Regions from separate parts of the Photobacterium sp. NCIMB 13483 genome, predicted to be linked through region 2. Evidence: predicted binding sites of a transcription regulator. Region 2 holds the regulator's gene; the other holds the start of a gene.

Region 1 (7,650 bases), on a different contig from region 2:
TACTCTTACATTTATATTGCTAACACTAGAATAGGTTATAAAACTGAAAAATAATTATACCAATTAGAGATATTTAAAAGTGATATTCATCACAAAATAAAGACAACTTTCCCCGTATAACAGATCAATTACCCACTTAACTAATGAATAAAATGAAAAAAATACCGTTTTTAGCATCAGCGATAACCACAGCATTGACCGCTGTTATCGCGTTTCCAGCAAGTGCTTGTACAACTATTCTTGTCGGTAACCAAGCCACAACTGATGGTTCTTACATTATTGCTCGTAATGAAGATTACCAAGCCACTAACGCTAAGCACTTTGTTTTCCATCCAGCAGAAAAAATGCAACAAGCTGACTTTCATGGTAATGCCAACAACTTTAGCTACCCAGCAGCTAAAAATGCATTGCAATACACCTCAATGTCAGACTTTGACACCAATAATAAGAGTATGGGCGAAGTTGGTTTTAACTCAGCAGGTGTCGGTCTTTCAGCAACAGAGACCATTTATAATGGCGTTAAAGCACTAAAGGCTGACCCATATATTACTCAAACAGGGATTGGTGAAGATGCCATTGAAAATGTGATTTTACCCCGTATTCACTCTGCAAAAGAAGGCGTAGAGTTACTTGGTAAAATCATTGAAACTCAAGGTGCAGCAGAAGGCTTTGGTGTGGCATTTGTTGATAATACGGGTATTTGGTATTTAGAAACGGGCAGTGGTCACCAATGGATGGCTGAAAAAATTCCAGCTGATAAGTATTTTGTATCCGCTAACCAAGGCCGTTTAAGTACCTATTTACCAAATAACCCTAATTACATGGCATCGCCAACATTAGTCAGCTTTGCCGAGCAACATGGTTTATACAAATCAGAAGCAGGCAAACCTTTCAACTTCCATGCTGCTTACTCACAAGACACACCTAACGATGTAACATATAACTATCCACGAGTGTGGACTTTGCAGCATATGTACACTCAAGGATTAACCACCAAGATCGACCAAGGTACTACTTTCCCTGTATTTCTAAAACCAACCAAGAAACTCAGTGTTGCCGATGTTGAACAAGGCTTGCGTAATCATTACCAAGGAACATCTCACGACCCATACGCAACCCAAAACCCTAAAGAAGCTTACCGTCCAATTTCGGTATTCCGTACTCAAGAGTCACACGTATTACAAGTACGTCCAAATTTACCGACTGCTATTGGTGATGTGGCATACATCTCGTATGGCATGACAGCACTTGGCGTTTACTTACCTTATTACCAAGGCATGACAGAAGTGCCTCATGCATTAACTATTGGTACAAATAAAGCCGATAGTGCTTCTGCTAACTGGGCTTTCCGTAAACTACAAACACTTGCGATGACGAACTGGAAAGTATTCTCTCCAATCGTACAAACCGCTTATCATAAGTTTGAAGTACAAACAGCATCAAAACAGCGTGAACTTGAGAAGAATTACCTTAAAATTTACAAGCGCCAGCCTAAAAAAGCACAAGCGTTAATCAATGATTTTGAGAAAACAACGGTTGCTGATGCATTAGCCTTAACCGAACAATTAACTAATACATTATTTACTCAAATGACCTACACCACCGATATGACATACCATTTCGAAGGTGCGTAATCATTAATGATAGCGTTAATTAACCAACATTAAGCGTCGCTTTATAACAAGAAGATCACTCAGAGATCTTCTTGTTTTTTATCTATCGTTCTGCTTCGTTGGTCACGAGGGGGGTTAATATTCGTTTCATACCATAATAAACGGCAATCATTGGTAATAGTAAAATAACAATCGCGATCCCATAGCTGATACCAGCTGGCACCCCCATTCCCCAACCTAATGTAAATGCTATTCCACCAATAGCATCCTTTATTGTATCTATAAATGAGTATTGGCTAATAAGCAAAGGTAGCCATGGTAAAATCAAGATACCAACGCCAATACTCACTATTTTTATTTTAATACCTTGTTTTAACATATGCACCTCACATTTGAACGGTGTTTTATTGTTAATTAAAAAACACCATTAAGCAACAATATTTCAAGTCACATTATTATTTCGAAATAATTAACTGACTTAGTGCTTAATTATTACAATTGAGTAAAAGTAATTTAAGTATTCATCCAATTATCATTGATTCAATATTGATTATAATCAGTGCCACATAACAGCAATACCGTTGCTGTTATTCAATCGACTTTCCTGTGTATTTCTACTTGCTTATCAGCAAATATTTCCCATTGGAGGGCACAATGAATCAACAACGCGCAGAGAATCTTTATTATTATCTTAGAGAACAAAATACACCACAAAAAGAAATGAATGTGGTGATCAAACAACTTATTGAAAATTATAACATTAACTTATATCCACTCGATCGTCGTTACCGTGCACGTATCGGTTATTCCCCTAATCGTTATGACATTAATAGCTATGGTACCGCAGGATCACGCACTATGAATCAAACTCGTGGCATGCAAAAAACACAATAAAAAATCATAAAAAAACCCCAATAATTGATTATTCAACTATTAGGGTTATTGCTTAATAATCAGTATGTTGCCACTTCATTATTTCAGACGATCAACAATAAGTGGCACTAAAGATGTATAAGCATACCAAGTTGCCGTAGCAATGATTACGGTCCATACAATGCGAGAAACCCATTGTGTTCGTTGCATATGGCGCGAAGGATCAGGTTCACCACAATGAGGACAGAAATGTGCACGACGAGATACCGTACCATCACAAGCTGGGCAATCAGTCAAACGCTTAGAACGAGACTTTGTCATAATTTCAGTCGCTATGTTGTCATCACCAGCATCTGAGCGCGATGCGGGTTGGCTAAAATCAGGGGTATTCGCCGGTGGCGCTTTATGCCCAGAACGTTTTTCTGCATGTAAAGAAAATGATAATTCCGGTTTATTGGTATCATCATCAAGAGCAGAAAATTCAGTTGTCTTCACTATCATTCACCATTTGATTAATTTCCGTACGCATAATACGCAATATTAAGCCAATAATCTCCATTTAAGCTGATATTAGTACGCTAATAGTACTACACTACAAAAATTAATCAGATATCATCTGATGAGCAAAAATCGCGATTATGCTAAAGCGTCGATAAATAATCATTTCTACCCTAACGTTTAACAAAGCTATGCAATGAATTAATTCACCCCCATCAGGGTTTTATATTTCGTAATGGCTTGCTGGCAAAAATCGCGTTCGTCATCGTCTTCAATATTATTGGTTAATTCAGCAAAAGCCTCATACCCTACTTTGCCATTTTTTACTTTCCATACCGCATAAGACGCTTGCTTATCTAACTCGATACGCATTCTTTCGCTATCTGACAATTGGGTTAAATTATACATATTATTCTCAGCCTACTTTTTTGTTAATTCTACCCAAGATTCGAATCAAGAAGAACCCTTTTCAAACTTGATTATTGTTATGCCTATTTTGCGCTTTAAAAGCAATCTATTGACACTTTTACTTGTGTAATCCATTACATTTTAAAAAATGTCTATTTTTTAGCGGTAAAGAATAAAAACCACCAATTAAAAATAAACCCATTATTTATTATAAGGTTAAATATTATTACGCACATTTTTACACTTAATCAAACACAAAAAAGAAAACGATACCCTTAACACTTTCAACAGATTTGGTAATCAACGGAGCTAAAATAATAAAACAGCCTTAATTTTGTGACTTAGATCTCAAGATCTGAATATTTTATTCCATAAACTACTACCATAAATTGAAGCACAAACTCTGCTTCTGATAACTCATAAACCTAGGAGCTCTTCATGGCTACTCCACATATCAATGCCGAAGTTGGCGATTTTGCAGAAACAATTTTAATGCCTGGTGATCCACTACGCGCACAGTTTATTGCAGAAACTTACCTAGAAGATGTAAAGCGTGTATGTGATGTACGCGGCATGTACGGTTTCACTGGTACTTATAAAGGTAAGCCAGTATCAGTAATGGGTCATGGTATGGGCATTCCATCATGTTCTATTTATGTACACGAGCTAATCAAAGATTTTGGTGTTAAAAACATCATCCGTATTGGTAGCTGTGGCGCTGTTCATGATGATGTTAAGTTAATGGATGTTATCATTGCAATGGGTGCTTCAACTGACTCTAAAGTTAACCGCATTCGTTTCGCTAACCACGATTTCGCGGCTATTGCTGACTATCATTTATTAGAAACAGCAGTAAACCAAGCACGCGCACAAAATGTTGCAGTTCGTGTTGGTAACGTATTCTCTGCTGATTTATTCTACAGCCCAGAAGTTGGTCTATTTGATAAGATGGAACAACTAGGTATCCTTGGTGTCGACATGGAAGCGGCTGGCATCTACGGTGTTGCAGCAGAGCTTGGTGCTAAAGCACTGACTATTCTAACAGTGTCTGATCACATCAAACGTGGTGAGAAACTAAGTGCAGAAGCACGTCAGCATTCATTCAATGAAATGATGAACGTAGCGCTAGAAACGGCAATCAATCTATAATCTGTTACTGTGGTCATAGACCATTTATAATAGAAATTCGATATAAAGTGGAAAACGTATCTTTGAATATATTTTCCACTTTTTTATACCCGCTAATATTTAAAATATTCAATAATTTGATAATGCTAACAATATCTCTATATCATTATTTCACTTAGGTATAATTACGTTTTCTTAAACCGCAACTAGGCAATGCTCTATGACTTCATCCTCACTATCCACGACGCTGGATCAGTTGCCACCTGCTTGCGATAATATTCAGCTAAATTATTGTAAAACTGTCGCCTGTGCTAATTTTAGTCGTACTGATCCTAATTTATATGTACTACAAAACAGCAATCTCCAACGCCCCGTGCTTATCTGCCGTGAATGTGGTGCTTTTCCGCCTGTCATCAGTAATTATGATGTGGTCGCTGAAAAACAACGCTTAAAACTAGAACAAAATAGTGGTTTAGCCGCTTGTTCAAATAAGCACTGTCCTCATCATGGCTTACCTGTTCTCACCTACCGTCAGCATTATCATGCTTTTGGCTTTAGTGGCGAACGTCAACGTTATCGCTGTCGAGCCTGTCACCACACCTTTGTCGATCCTTGGTCGAGCAGTAATAACAAACACCAGTTACAACAAAAATTATTGGCATATTTATTTACGGGTTATACCGTACGGGAAATTTGTCGACGTTTGGCGATGAACCCAAAAACGTTTTATGATCAACTGAATAATATTGCGGCACGTTGTCGTCATCAATTAACCATTTTTGATGCCCGTTTAGGTAAACAATCACAAGCTCGCCAACTAGCAACAGATCTGACCCCATTGCAGCCTCAAAGTAATAATGGCGTATTATGGATAGCAACCGCTGAAGTTAATTCAGGCTATGTGATAAGCCAACACGTCAATTACCAAACACAATCCGTAGCCACCTCGGTCACTTATCATGATGCTTATTGCAATGGAACCCGTTTTATTGCCCCTCATAACGACCATTATCCATCAAGTGCAGCACCGTTATCACAAGGTCTACTGGCCCATATTGATACCACTTATCGCCATATTTTAGCCCGTAAAAATATGGAGAACCCACTTAGTGCCCAAGTCAGCATTAATTACCCAGCGAAAGGCTGTCTAGTTCGTCCTCAATATACTGTATATAGTCACTTTTTATACTTGCATGAATTGCTCAATCACAATACGTCGACCTTAGCCGTGTTTATGCCGCAAGAAACGTTATTACGTTCAGCGTGTTTATCTATTTTTATTGACCGCATAAATAACCATACTATTGACCCACTTTATGTAGTTGAAGATCAGCAATGGCAACACGGACAACAGGTTGAAAAAATTGATATCGTATTAATGGGATGGTGGCGAGATCGGTGGGCATTTAGTCGTAATAAAAGCGGAAATAAAGGCATCTGTCATCTTGGTGGTAATAAAAAAGATCAACAACGCTGGTTAACGATTGCCACTCATCGTGCAGCAACGGCTTATCAACAACGTTTTTATGATCAATTTAACCATATGATTAATGAGCCACGACGTAAACTGCGTCCCGCCAGCTTATTACCATTATTGGACATTTATCGTGCTTGGCATAATCTTTGCCATCAAAATAAAGCCGGAATAACCCCAGCTCAAACGCTGGATTTAATGTCTTCACCAATGACACTTGAACAGCTATTGCGGTAACAGTGTTGCTGTATATTTAGAAGGAACATCAGTGTCATCAGGTAATGATACATTTTCTAATTGAACACTATGGATGCAGATCGTCTACACAAAACTTCATTTAGCCACCATTCTTACAAAAAAAAGCTCGAACTAAAAAATTCGAGCCTTTGTTGTTTTAACTGAGTGGCAATTAGACGTTAGTACACTTCACACCAATCTGATTTCATGTCGATCAATGTCCAGTCACCTCTAGAATTCGCTTCATCTAATGCTTTATCGAGTTTACCAACATGGGATTTACGATCGTACTTCCACTCACGCTCAGCATCAGTATGGTGAACAATCATTGCCATTGAATTTGGTTGGCTCGTTGCCCATTGCATCATCGCTTGGTCACCATCTGAATTACCCACCGCTAAAATAGGCTTCTTACCTATAATATGCTGAATATTAGTGACCTTTCCGGCTTTATCATCAATGGTCAAAATAGATGCATCTTTAGTAACCGTCGGTTTACCATCGTTGTAGCTATAGTTATATTTAAGCGCGCTACCAATGATCTGCTCTGAAGGGATGTTGTAAGCTTGTGGCGCCCATGCCCTCATAAAATCAACGCCGCCACCCGACACAATGTAAGTCTTAAAGTCATGTTGCTGCAGATAAGTCAGCATCTCTTTCATTGGCTGATAAGTAAGAGCAGTATACGCTTTGTTAAAGCGTTTATCTTTTGCGGCCTTCAGCCATTGTTTAACTTCTTGTTGGTATTGCTCAACCGTCATACCAGAATGGGTCGCCATAATGATTTTCAATAACCCTTCTTCACCACTGCCAAGAACACTCTCAATATCTCCTTCAAGTACAAACTTAAATGGTGCTTGCGTTTTCCACTCTGGGTGCTCAGACGCCATCTCTTTTATACGATCTAATGCAAAGGCAAATTGAAAGTAATAAGGCTTTTCCGACCACAGCGTGCCATCGTTATCAAACACAGCGATACGATCCTCAACCGCGACGAAAGTCTTGGATTTGGCTTTAGTGGCTTGCTCCACAAAGTCTACAATAGCGGATTTACTCTCACTATCTTTCCAAGAAGGGAGCAATGTAGCATCACAATCTTTAGCAAAAACTGAGAAAGAAAAGCTTGATAAAATCGCGACTGACAAGAGAGTTATTTTATTCATAGCACCACCACGCTGTTGAATGAATTGCTGAGGTTAATTACATTGATTCTAGTTCGTTGAAGCTGATTTTCCATTTATAAACACTATAACCAATGTTTATATTGCTATTAAAACAGCCGTATTTAGCAGTATTGATCTAACATGCACTACAAGCTCGCAATGTACATAAAACAGAAAAATAAAGACTATTATTGTCCATCAGTATTTCTGGCACCAAAAACACAGCAAGAACTTTTTTACTCCTATTGATAAAAAT
Region 2 (10,244 bases):
CAGCACTGGAGCGAGCGGCAATTGAATATGTTATTGATGGTGATCGCGAATACCGCGAACTTGAACGTCAATTAATCGCAGCAGAACTGGCTGATAACGGCAATAAAGTCGCTGAACTGCATGGTAAAATTGATACCATCGGTGGTTATAGTATCAATGCACGTGCAGCAGAATTACTCAATGGTCTCGGTTTTTCACAACACCAAATGCAGTGGAACTTAACCCAGTTTTCTGGTGGTTGGCGCATGCGTTTAAACCTTGCTCAAGCACTACTATGCCGTTCTGATCTGCTATTACTCGATGAGCCAACCAACCACTTAGATCTTGATGCAGTAATGTGGCTTGAAAAATGGCTTCAAAGCTACCGTGGTACGCTAGTACTGATTTCCCATGACCGTGATTTCTTAGACCCGGTTATTAACCGTATTATTCACGTTGAAAACCAAACCATGAACAGTTACACCGGTAACTATTCCTCGTTTGAAGTTCAACGTGCAGAAAAGCTGGTATTGCAACAAGCAATGTTTCAAAAGCAACAGAAGCAAATGACCCACATGCAGTCATATATCGAACGCTTTCGTTACAAAGCCAGCAAAGCACGCCAAGCGCAAAGCCGTATTAAAGCATTAGAACGGATGGAGAAAGTACTGCCAGCGCAACTTGATAACCCATTTACGTTTGAGTTTAGAGAACCCAGCGCACTGCCAAATCCAATTTTGATGATGGATCATGTCGCTGCTGGTTATGATGATTTACTGATTCTAGAAAAGATCCGCTTAAACTTAGTACCGGGAAGCCGAATTGGATTACTGGGGCGTAATGGTGCCGGTAAATCAACCTTAATTAAAATGCTCGCAGGTGATTTACCCGCTAAAGCCGGTGATATGGCGTTCTCACAAGGGGTTAAAATTGGCTACTTCGCTCAGCATCAATTAGAAACTTTATACCTTGATGACACCCCGGTCCAACACATGGCACGTATCGCGCCAAACTCAACCGAACAACAACTGCGTGATTACTTAGGCAGTTTTGGTTTTATTGGCGATAAAGCACTAGAGAAAGTCGGTCCTTTTTCTGGGGGTGAAAAAGCGCGCTTGGTATTAGCGTTAATTGTTTGGCAACGTCCAAACCTATTGTTACTCGATGAACCGACTAACCACCTTGACTTAGATATGCGTCAAGCACTGACCTTCGCGTTGCAATCTTATGAAGGCGCAATGGTTATTGTTAGTCACGACCGTTACTTACTCCGTGCAACGACCGATGATTTATACTTGGTTCACGATCGCCAAGTAGTGCCTTTTGATGGTGATTTAGGTGATTACCACAAGTGGTTAGGCGAACAGCAACGCAATGAACGTCGTGAGCAGCAAGCAGCAAAACCTGAAACCAATAAAGACAATAGTGCTGCATCACGTAAAGAACAAAAACGTTTAGATGCTGAGTTCCGTAAACAAACCGCACCGATTCGCAAAGAGATCACTAAGCTTGAAAAGCAAATGGATAAGCTTAATGCGATCATCACCGCTGCAGAAACAGCATTAAGTGATAGCACCATTTATGAGCCTGAAAATAAAGCGCAAATGAATGAACAGTTGAAGCTTCAAGGCGATGCTAAATCCGATCTTGAAGACATTGAAGTCGCCTGGATGGAACTACAAGAACAACTAGAAGAAATGGAAAGCCAGCTTAACGCTGAGTGATCATTTAACGCCGTAGTGATAGTTTTATTACTCCGGCGTTTTTATTAAGATCAAGGACATTACATGCAACCATTTAGCGCTGCTACCGGATTAGGTAATCCTCACTTACAAACCTTATTACCTCGCTTTATTCGTCGCCAGCCCCTCTTTACCCCTATCACTCAACGCCTTGAAATGCCTGATGGCGATTTTATCGATCTTGCTTGGACAGAGCAGCCAGACCACACTAACCATCACCAGCCATTGATGATTTTATTACATGGTTTAGAAGGCAGTTTTAACAGCCCTTATGCTAATGGCTTATTGATGGCCGCCAAACAGCAAGGCTGGCTTGGAGTAATGATGCATTTTAGAGGCTGCAGCGGTGAATTAAATCGTCATCCACAAAGCTATCATTCCGGTGACATCAAAGATGTACGCTTCTTCATTCAATGGCTACGGCAGCAATTTCCACAACGCCCATTTATGGCTGTTGGGGTATCTCTGGGTGGTAATGTATTGATTAATTACTTAGCTAACTACCGTGACAATAGCGAACTGATTGCCGCTCAAGCGATTTCACCACCACTTAACCTTGCCTCCTGTTCTGATCGTATTCAGCAAGGGTTCTCACGAGTATATCAACGCTACTTACTAACATCGCTTAAACGCACCATTGCCAAAAAGATTGAACGTCAGCCTCACACCATGCCCATTAATCAGCAACAGTTAGCATCGATTAACAATGTGTGGCAATTTGATCAAGCAGTAACAGCACCATTACATGGCTTCAAAAATGCTAATGACTACTATCAACGTTGCAGTGGCTTACTGCAACTGACAAATATTCGTCGTCCTTTACGAATCATTCATGCTAAAGATGATCCGTTTATGAACAGCGATGTTATTCCATCACAGCCATTACCCGCCAACATTCGTTATGATTTATCAGCCACCGGTGGTCATGTCGGTTTTATCAATGGCAGCTTACTCAAACCACAATTTTGGTTAGAGCACACAGTGCCTGCATGGTTTCAACAACAATTAGATCAACATCAAACAACCCAACCAAATAATGACTGACTTTCTTTCATGCTAATTTTAAGAATATACTGCGGCTATTATTTTATTAGTCATTTAAGAAGTTGTAATGATTATCCCTTGGCAAGACATCGCACCAGAAACACTCACTAACCTTATCGAACAATTTATTTTACGAGAAGGCACTGATTATGGCGAAGTTGAAATCAGCCTCAGTGATAAAGTGGCTTATGTACGACGCCAATTACAATCTGGTGATGCTGTAATTGTTTTCTCTGAATTGCATGAATCAGTAGATATTAAGCTCCGCAATCAAATGTAATCACTACATTATTGTAGCGATAACCATTAAAACTTGGTATCAGTTGCATTTTTATCACTTAATACCGACATTTTAGCAAACATGTAGTAACATTTATCGCTGACCATTATTTGTTATTAAACCTGTGCTAATCACAACAACAAGGTGAGTTATGTCGGTAAAACACCCTATTATTGCTGTCACTGGTTCATCAGGCGCGGGTACGACCACCACCTCTGAAGCCTTCCGCAAAATGTTTAATATGATGGACATCAACGCCGCATGGTTAGAAGGCGATAGTTTTCATCGTTTTACTCGCCCAGAGATGGATTGTGAGATTCGTAAAGCCAAAGAACAAGGTCGTCATATCAGCTATTTCGGTGCAGAAGCCAATGACTTTGAACAGTTAGCCCACTTTTTCGAGCAATATGCTCAAGACGGCAGTGGCAAGTTTCGGCGTTACTTACATACCTTTGATGAAGCCGTACCTTATAATCAAATGCCGGGTACTTTCACGCCTTGGCAACAGTTAGCTGAAAATACTGATGTGTTATTTTATGAAGGGCTACATGGCGGTGTGGTTGATGGTGAAACCAATGTCGCTCAGCATGTTGATTTACTGATTGGGATGGTGCCCATTGTAAACTTAGAGTGGATTCAAAAGATCATTCGCGACACTCGCGACCGCGGTCATTCAAGAGAAGCGGTGATGGAATCAATTGTGCGCTCAATGGATGACTATCTTAATTACATCACACCCCAATTTTCTCGCACCCATATTAATTTTCAACGAGTCCCTACCGTTGATACGTCAAACCCTGTCAGTGCGAAAGGTATTCCAAGTTTAGATGAAAGCTTTGTCGTGATCCGGTTTCGTGGCTTAAAAAATGTCGACTTTCCACATTTATTGGCGATGATTCAAGGCTCATTTATGTCACGCCACAATACCCTTGTGGTTCCTGGTGGGAAAATGAGTTTTGCGATGGAACTGATTATGCGACCGTTGCTTGAACAACTCATTGAAAATGGAAAAATAGCGTAAGCATTATTTCTTGTATGATACTCAGAAGTAAGTATCAGACGTAGCTCTCACTACTCGTTGATAAACGGTTACTGATATCAGCAACCGTCATCGTCATCGAGTTACGCCACAACAATCTCATAGCTGTGACTCATTTCAACACCTTTACCTAGCATCAAACAAACTGAGCAATATTTTTCAAGCGAGTCAGCCACCATCTTACTCACTAGTGCATCATTTAAATCATGGCCAGTAACAACAAAGTGTAAATTGGCATGAGTGAAAATTCGTGGCGCTTGTTCACGACGTTCGGCGAAGATATTCACTTCACAAGCCGTGATCTGCTGTTGTAAATCTTGTAAACCACTAACAACATCCACAGAGCTACATCCCCCGGCAGCCATTAATACCAACTCCATTGGACTTGGCCCTTTTTCACCACCGTTACCATCTAAAACGACGCTATGGCCCGATGCTGATTGGCCAACAAACGTCATGTTTTCTACCCATTTTACACGTGACTGCATTTTTATATCCTTGAGCTATATTATTTAAAATTTGATCTTATTTTTGTTGATAATTCCATCGATGTAAACGTTATTTATTTTGTTTGATGCTAATTGTGTTGCATATTTCTATTGCTAGAATTGGAGAGCAAAATCACTTTGAAACGGTGCTTTTGGTAACTAAGTCACAACGATGTGATCATGTGCACACTTATCTCTCATAAATGAGCGGGTCATCGAGATCAATATCAAGAAAAAGCCCCAAAAAAAGGATACACTCTAAACCAGTTTAAGTTAGCTCGCAGCCCATCAGCTGAGTGAATAACCCTGCCAACGCACAGTTTTGTCGAGTTATCTTTACAGAACATATTGTTGGGCAACATATGCAGAGGAAGTTAGTAATATGGTTCCAGGTAAACCGCAAACAGATCCAACTTTAGAGTGGTTTCTTTCCCATTGTCACATTCACAAATATCCATCAAAGAGCACGTTAATTCACGCAGGTGAAAAAGCAGAGACTTTGTACTACATCGTGAAGGGTTCTGTTGCTGTATTAATCAAGGATGAAGAAGGTAAGGAGATGATCCTTTCTTACCTAAACCAGGGCGACTTTATTGGTGAACTCGGCTTGTTCGAAGAAGACCAAGAACGTACAGCTTGGGTTCGCGCAAAAAGCCCTTGTGAAGTTGCAGAAATTTCATTTAAAAAATTCCGTCAATTAATTCAAGTTAACCCAGATATTCTAATGCGTCTATCTGCTCAAATGGCATGTCGTCTACAAGTGACAAGTCAAAAAGTGGGTGATCTTGCGTTCCTTGATGTTACAGGTCGTATTGCACAGACATTACTGAATCTTGCAAAACAACCTGATGCAATGACACACCCTGATGGCATGCAAATTAAGATCACTCGTCAAGAAATTGGTCAGATCGTAGGTTGTTCTCGCGAAACAGTCGGCCGTATTCTTAAAATGCTAGAAGAGCAAAATCTTATTTCTGCTCATGGCAAGACTATTGTGGTTTACGGTACACGCTAATTATTTTAGTCATACCAAAATCACCGATGAAACCGCAGCTTATGCCTGCGGTTTTTTTTTATCACTCCCCAGATGATCACCGTAAAACAATCATTGAACACTCAGGCATTAGTGTTAAATTTTAACTTGTAATAACATCTATTTATGCTACATTTTGCTCACAAATGGATTTTAAATCGATGATGGTCAATATGGATATTGAACGCTTTTCAGTTAACAGTTACACCACGGTACCTGGGATCTTAACTAGTCAGCCAACAACCATTGAAATGACAGGGTTTAGTGATAGTCGCTGTTATCTCGAACAACAAACCGGATTACGTCGCTGCCCTGCAGATGAATCAGGTGTTTGGGCTTCACCACTGGATAACTAACCCTTCAACAACAGTGCTTATGCGCTAAGCACTGTTTATTTGGCTTACAATTAACGATCTGTACTTTCAAAAATTTTATTCGCCGAAGCAACCACAAACCCTGAATATAACTCACCATTCGCTTGGGGATGGCGTTTTGCAAATTCATAAAATCCACCAGGGATGTTATGAATACCGTCTCGAAAACTGACCCCCACCTTGTCAGCCATGGTTGCTGATTGTTCCAACATCACCTCAGCATTACCTTTTATCTCCCCGCCCGCTTGATTAATAACAAACTGGTTATGGCGCAATAAATGATTAACCTCTTCAAGATTAGAGAACTGTTCTAATTGATTAATACTCACCGTAAAATGGTTAGCGCCAAAACCGTGTGCCGCAACCCACGCTGCATATTCACTTTCAGCCGCTAAAAATTGATAGGTCGCAAAGTCAAGTTGCCATGGACGGCCACGATAAATAAAATCAGGTTGGCGAAAATAATCATCATCAACCTGATCAAGCAAGGCTCGTATCGTATGTTGTAATTCAGCCGAGCACCCCGCTAATTGTAATTCGCTAATAAAGACTTTTGGCAACACCGGGTTTGCATGAATAAAGGATTCGGCATACAGCTTTTTGGCACTAAAATGATATTTTGCTTGCGGTTGGTAACCCAAAGCAATAAATGGCGCAGCCAGTACGGCTAAGCCACACTTCGGTAACCCAAAGCTGCGCAATGCAATATGATCATTAAGTAATGCTGTGTCCTCGGTTAACAACTGCTGTATTTGCACCGCTGAAGGGCATAAGCGGTGACTATAATCGTGCCATAAACCATCAAAAAGTTGGGTAATAGATTCCATAATCAGCCTGCCTATTGAAAGCATTATCACTCATTAAACCTTAGCTCAAGCATACTCCTGGCGCTAATTGAGCCGGTAATTGCACATCATCCCCTTCAACAGACGCCATAGGATAAGCACAATAGTCCGCAGCATAATAAGCGCTTGGGCGAAGATTTCCTGATGCGCCAGGGCCACCAAAAGGTGCATCACCACTCGCTCCTGTTAAGGGTCGGTTTCGATTCACAATACCAGCACGAATATGTTCAATAAAATAGAGCCATTGTTGCTCATCGGTTGAAATGAGCCCTGCCGCTAAGCCATAGCGAGTTTGATTGGCACTGACTACCGCTTGAATAAAATCAACATAACGACTAACGTGTAATAGTGGTCCAAAATATTCTTCATCCGCAAGTTCAGTAATAGCACTAACATCGATAATCGCAGGCGTCACAATTGCGCCTTGTCCCCGCGTTGCCGTTAATAAAGCAACGCCACCAGCATCCAAAAGTTGTTGTTGATGCAATATGATGTGATCCGCCGCCACAGCAGAAATTAATGGCCCCATAAACGGTGCAGGGGTTGCAAAGGGATCACCCACCAGCAATTGTGAAGCGACCGTCACTAAACGGGCTAACAGAGCATCGCCAGCTTTTCCTGTGGCGATATATAATCGCCGTGCACAAGTACAACGCTGTCCAGCACTTAAAAAAGCCGATTGAATGATGGTATATACCGCCGCATCAATGTCACCATACTCTTGGCCGATCACTAATGGATTATTACCTCCCATCTCTAAAGCCAACATAGTTTGCGGTTGCCCCGCAAATTGTTGATGTAACAAATGCCCCGTTTGCGCACTCCCGGTAAACAATACTCCAGCCACTCTCGTTGCCATGGCTAATGCCGCTCCCGTTGTACGTCCACCTTGTACTAAATTAATCACCCCATCAGCAATACCCGCTTGTTGCCATAACTCACACATTCGTTGAGCGGTATTAGGTGTCAGTTCTGAGGGTTTAAATACCACGGTGTTACCCGCTAACAATGCTGGAATAATATGGCCATTAGGTAAGTGTGCGGGGAAGTTATATGGTCCAAATACCGCCATCACCCCCAAAGGACGATGGCGAACAATCATGGTGGTTCCGGCCTGTTGACGCTGACGAATACCCGTTCGCTCATGATAAGCTTGCGTTGATAACCCAACTTTGGCAATCATCGCCGCGACTTCCGTGGTACTTTCCCATACTGGTTTACCTGTTTCTGCCGCAATAATATGTGCCAATTGTGATTGATGTTGTTGCAGTAATTGAGCAAAGCGTTCAATAACGGCTAAGCGCTCATTAAACGTCGTATTTCGCCAGTTTAAAAACGCTGTATTTGCAGCAGCAACAGCATTCTCAACTTGCTCTACACTCGCAGCATTACCTTGCCAAACCACATCATCATTATAAGGATTGAGTGATTGAAATCGCTCACCATCGCCCACTAGCCATTGATTATTAATCCATAAGCTCATTCGTCTCTCCTTTTATGGTTGGGCTATTAACCTTACTTCATCACCCATTTCCACATTAAGTGCAGCGGCAACCTCAGCGGTCATCATGGCTTGTCCTTGTGCAGTAATCGCAATAGAAGCCACAACCGCTCGAAACCCTGCTAACTGACCATTTGAGATAAGATAATGTTGTTGGCTGCTATGTTCACCAATATTGACCGAATAACGCTGCGAATGACGCACAGTTTCAATATTACGCACGTCACATTCAATACTAGGACCGGCATCAAAAATATCAACATAACCGCGACAACAAAATCCTTCTTGTTCTAACAGTTGTAACGCGGGACGAGTATTAGTATGTACTTTCCCTATCACCGCTTGTGCTTCTTTGCTAAGTAAATTGACGTAAATCGGTAATTTAGGCATTAAATCAGCAATAAAGCCTTTGCGGCCAATACCGGTTAAATAATCTGCATAAGTAAAATCAATCGAAAAAAAATGTTCTTTCAGCCATTGCCAAAAAGGGGAATTCCCCTGTTCATCAGAGACACCACGCATTTCAGCAAAAGCCACCTTAGCAAATCGCTGTTGATGATCAGCCATCAATAAGAAACGTGACTTTGACAATAAGCGTCCGTTAGTACCTTGACGCCACTCGGGCAATAAAAATAAGCTACACAACTCAGTTTCCCCAGTGTATTGGTTACCCAATGTCAGTACCTTAACGATGTTGTGTACGCCTAACTGACGCGAAGCATGGGTCACCGTACTTAAATGGTAATTATAAAAAGGCACATCAAGTCCAACCGTCGCTTCAATTGCTGTTGTACCAACGACTTGATTGGTATCACTATCAACCGCGACCAATAGATAACTTTCCTGGCCTGGAAAGGTAACACTGGCATTAAAACTGGCTTGAGAATGTTGGATACGGCGACGAAGTAAATCTTCATTGATGGGTAATGATGTAAAACCATGACCAGAGGCTTCTGCACATTGCATCAGTGCAGGATAATCAGCGGCAGTAATAGGACGAATAATGAGCATAGCATTCCCTCCTAAATATAGACAATGACTCCTGCCATTGTCTCGCTCAACATCAGCGTTAGAATGGGGCTATTGGTGTTAACTAACCCCGTAATAGCAATTCAATCACAGCTCAGCAGAATGCAGTTCATATAACGTTGCAATTGCCGCTTCTAAGCGTTGCATTCCTTCATCGATATCTTTTTTATCAATTACCAATGAAGGCGTAAAGCGCACCACATCAGTGCCCGCAACTAATACCATTAACCCTTCTTTACCTGCGGCAACTAAGATATCTCGTGCTCGGCCTTGCCATTGTGGGCATAACACCGCCCCAAGTAATAACCCTTTACCGCGAATTTCACTAAAAATAGGATAACGATGATTAATCTGCATGAGCCCATCACGGAACCATTGTTCGCGCTGTTTCACGCCAGCTAATACTGCGGGCTGACTAATGGTATTGATCACCGCTTCAGCAACCGCACACGCAAGAGGATTACCGCCATAAGTTGAACCATGGGTACCCACTTTAAGATGGGCTGCAAATGCCGTTGTTGTCAGCATTGCAGCAACAGGGAAGCCGCCACCTAATGATTTTGCTGTGGTCAAAATATCTGGGGTAACACCAAGACCTTGGTAAGCAAACAAGTCTCCCGTACGGCCATTACCCGTTTGCACTTCATCAAAGATCAACAGCGCATGGTGTTTATCACACAGCTCACGTACCCCTTGCACGAACTCAATCGTTGGGCTAATGACCCCACCCTCACCTTGTAAAGGCTCCATCATCACAGCACAGGTTTTATCTGACATTAATTCAGCAATTGCCGCTAAATCATTATAAGGAATATGGGTAACAGCTTGGGGTTTAGGACCAAAACCATCGGAATAAGTACTTTGGCCACCGACCGTCACGGTAAAAAAGG

What was found. Region 2 encodes CRP, which controls carbon source genes, mostly activating them, when cyclic AMP is high. Its sites were predicted from a motif close to TGTGANNNNNNTCACA; they were not measured.
Region 1: the regulator CRP is predicted to act here: its motif matches at 3,728-3,743, upstream of deoD (purine-nucleoside phosphorylase).

What each region holds. Positions count from the first base shown of each region.
Region 1 is NZ_PYLV01000007.1:597-8,246, reverse strand. Features, by position in the region: gene C9I86_RS07745 (C69 family dipeptidase) at 153-1,634, shown strand; gene C9I86_RS07740 (hypothetical protein) at 1,717-1,992, opposite strand; gene C9I86_RS07735 (hypothetical protein) at 2,268-2,507, shown strand; gene C9I86_RS07730 (hypothetical protein) at 2,586-2,987, opposite strand; gene C9I86_RS07725 (DUF3283 family protein) at 3,186-3,392, opposite strand; gene deoD (purine-nucleoside phosphorylase) at 3,831-4,541, shown strand; gene C9I86_RS07715 (lactate dehydrogenase) at 4,741-6,231, shown strand; gene C9I86_RS07710 (HAD family phosphatase) at 6,411-7,394, opposite strand.
Region 2 is NZ_PYLV01000006.1:142,727-152,970, reverse strand. Features, by position in the region: gene C9I86_RS07480 (ABC transporter ATP-binding protein) at 1-1,703, shown strand, start outside; gene C9I86_RS07475 (hydrolase) at 1,767-2,765, shown strand; gene C9I86_RS07470 (YheU family protein) at 2,833-3,045, shown strand; gene C9I86_RS07465 (phosphoribulokinase) at 3,197-4,066, shown strand; gene C9I86_RS07460 (OsmC family protein) at 4,168-4,572, opposite strand; gene crp (cAMP-activated global transcriptional regulator CRP) at 4,955-5,587, shown strand; gene C9I86_RS07450 (hypothetical protein) at 5,767-5,961, shown strand; gene C9I86_RS07445 (DUF1338 domain-containing protein) at 6,012-6,806, opposite strand; gene astD (succinylglutamate-semialdehyde dehydrogenase) at 6,847-8,307, opposite strand; gene astA (arginine N-succinyltransferase) at 8,320-9,336, opposite strand; gene C9I86_RS07430 (aspartate aminotransferase family protein) at 9,442-10,244, opposite strand, start outside.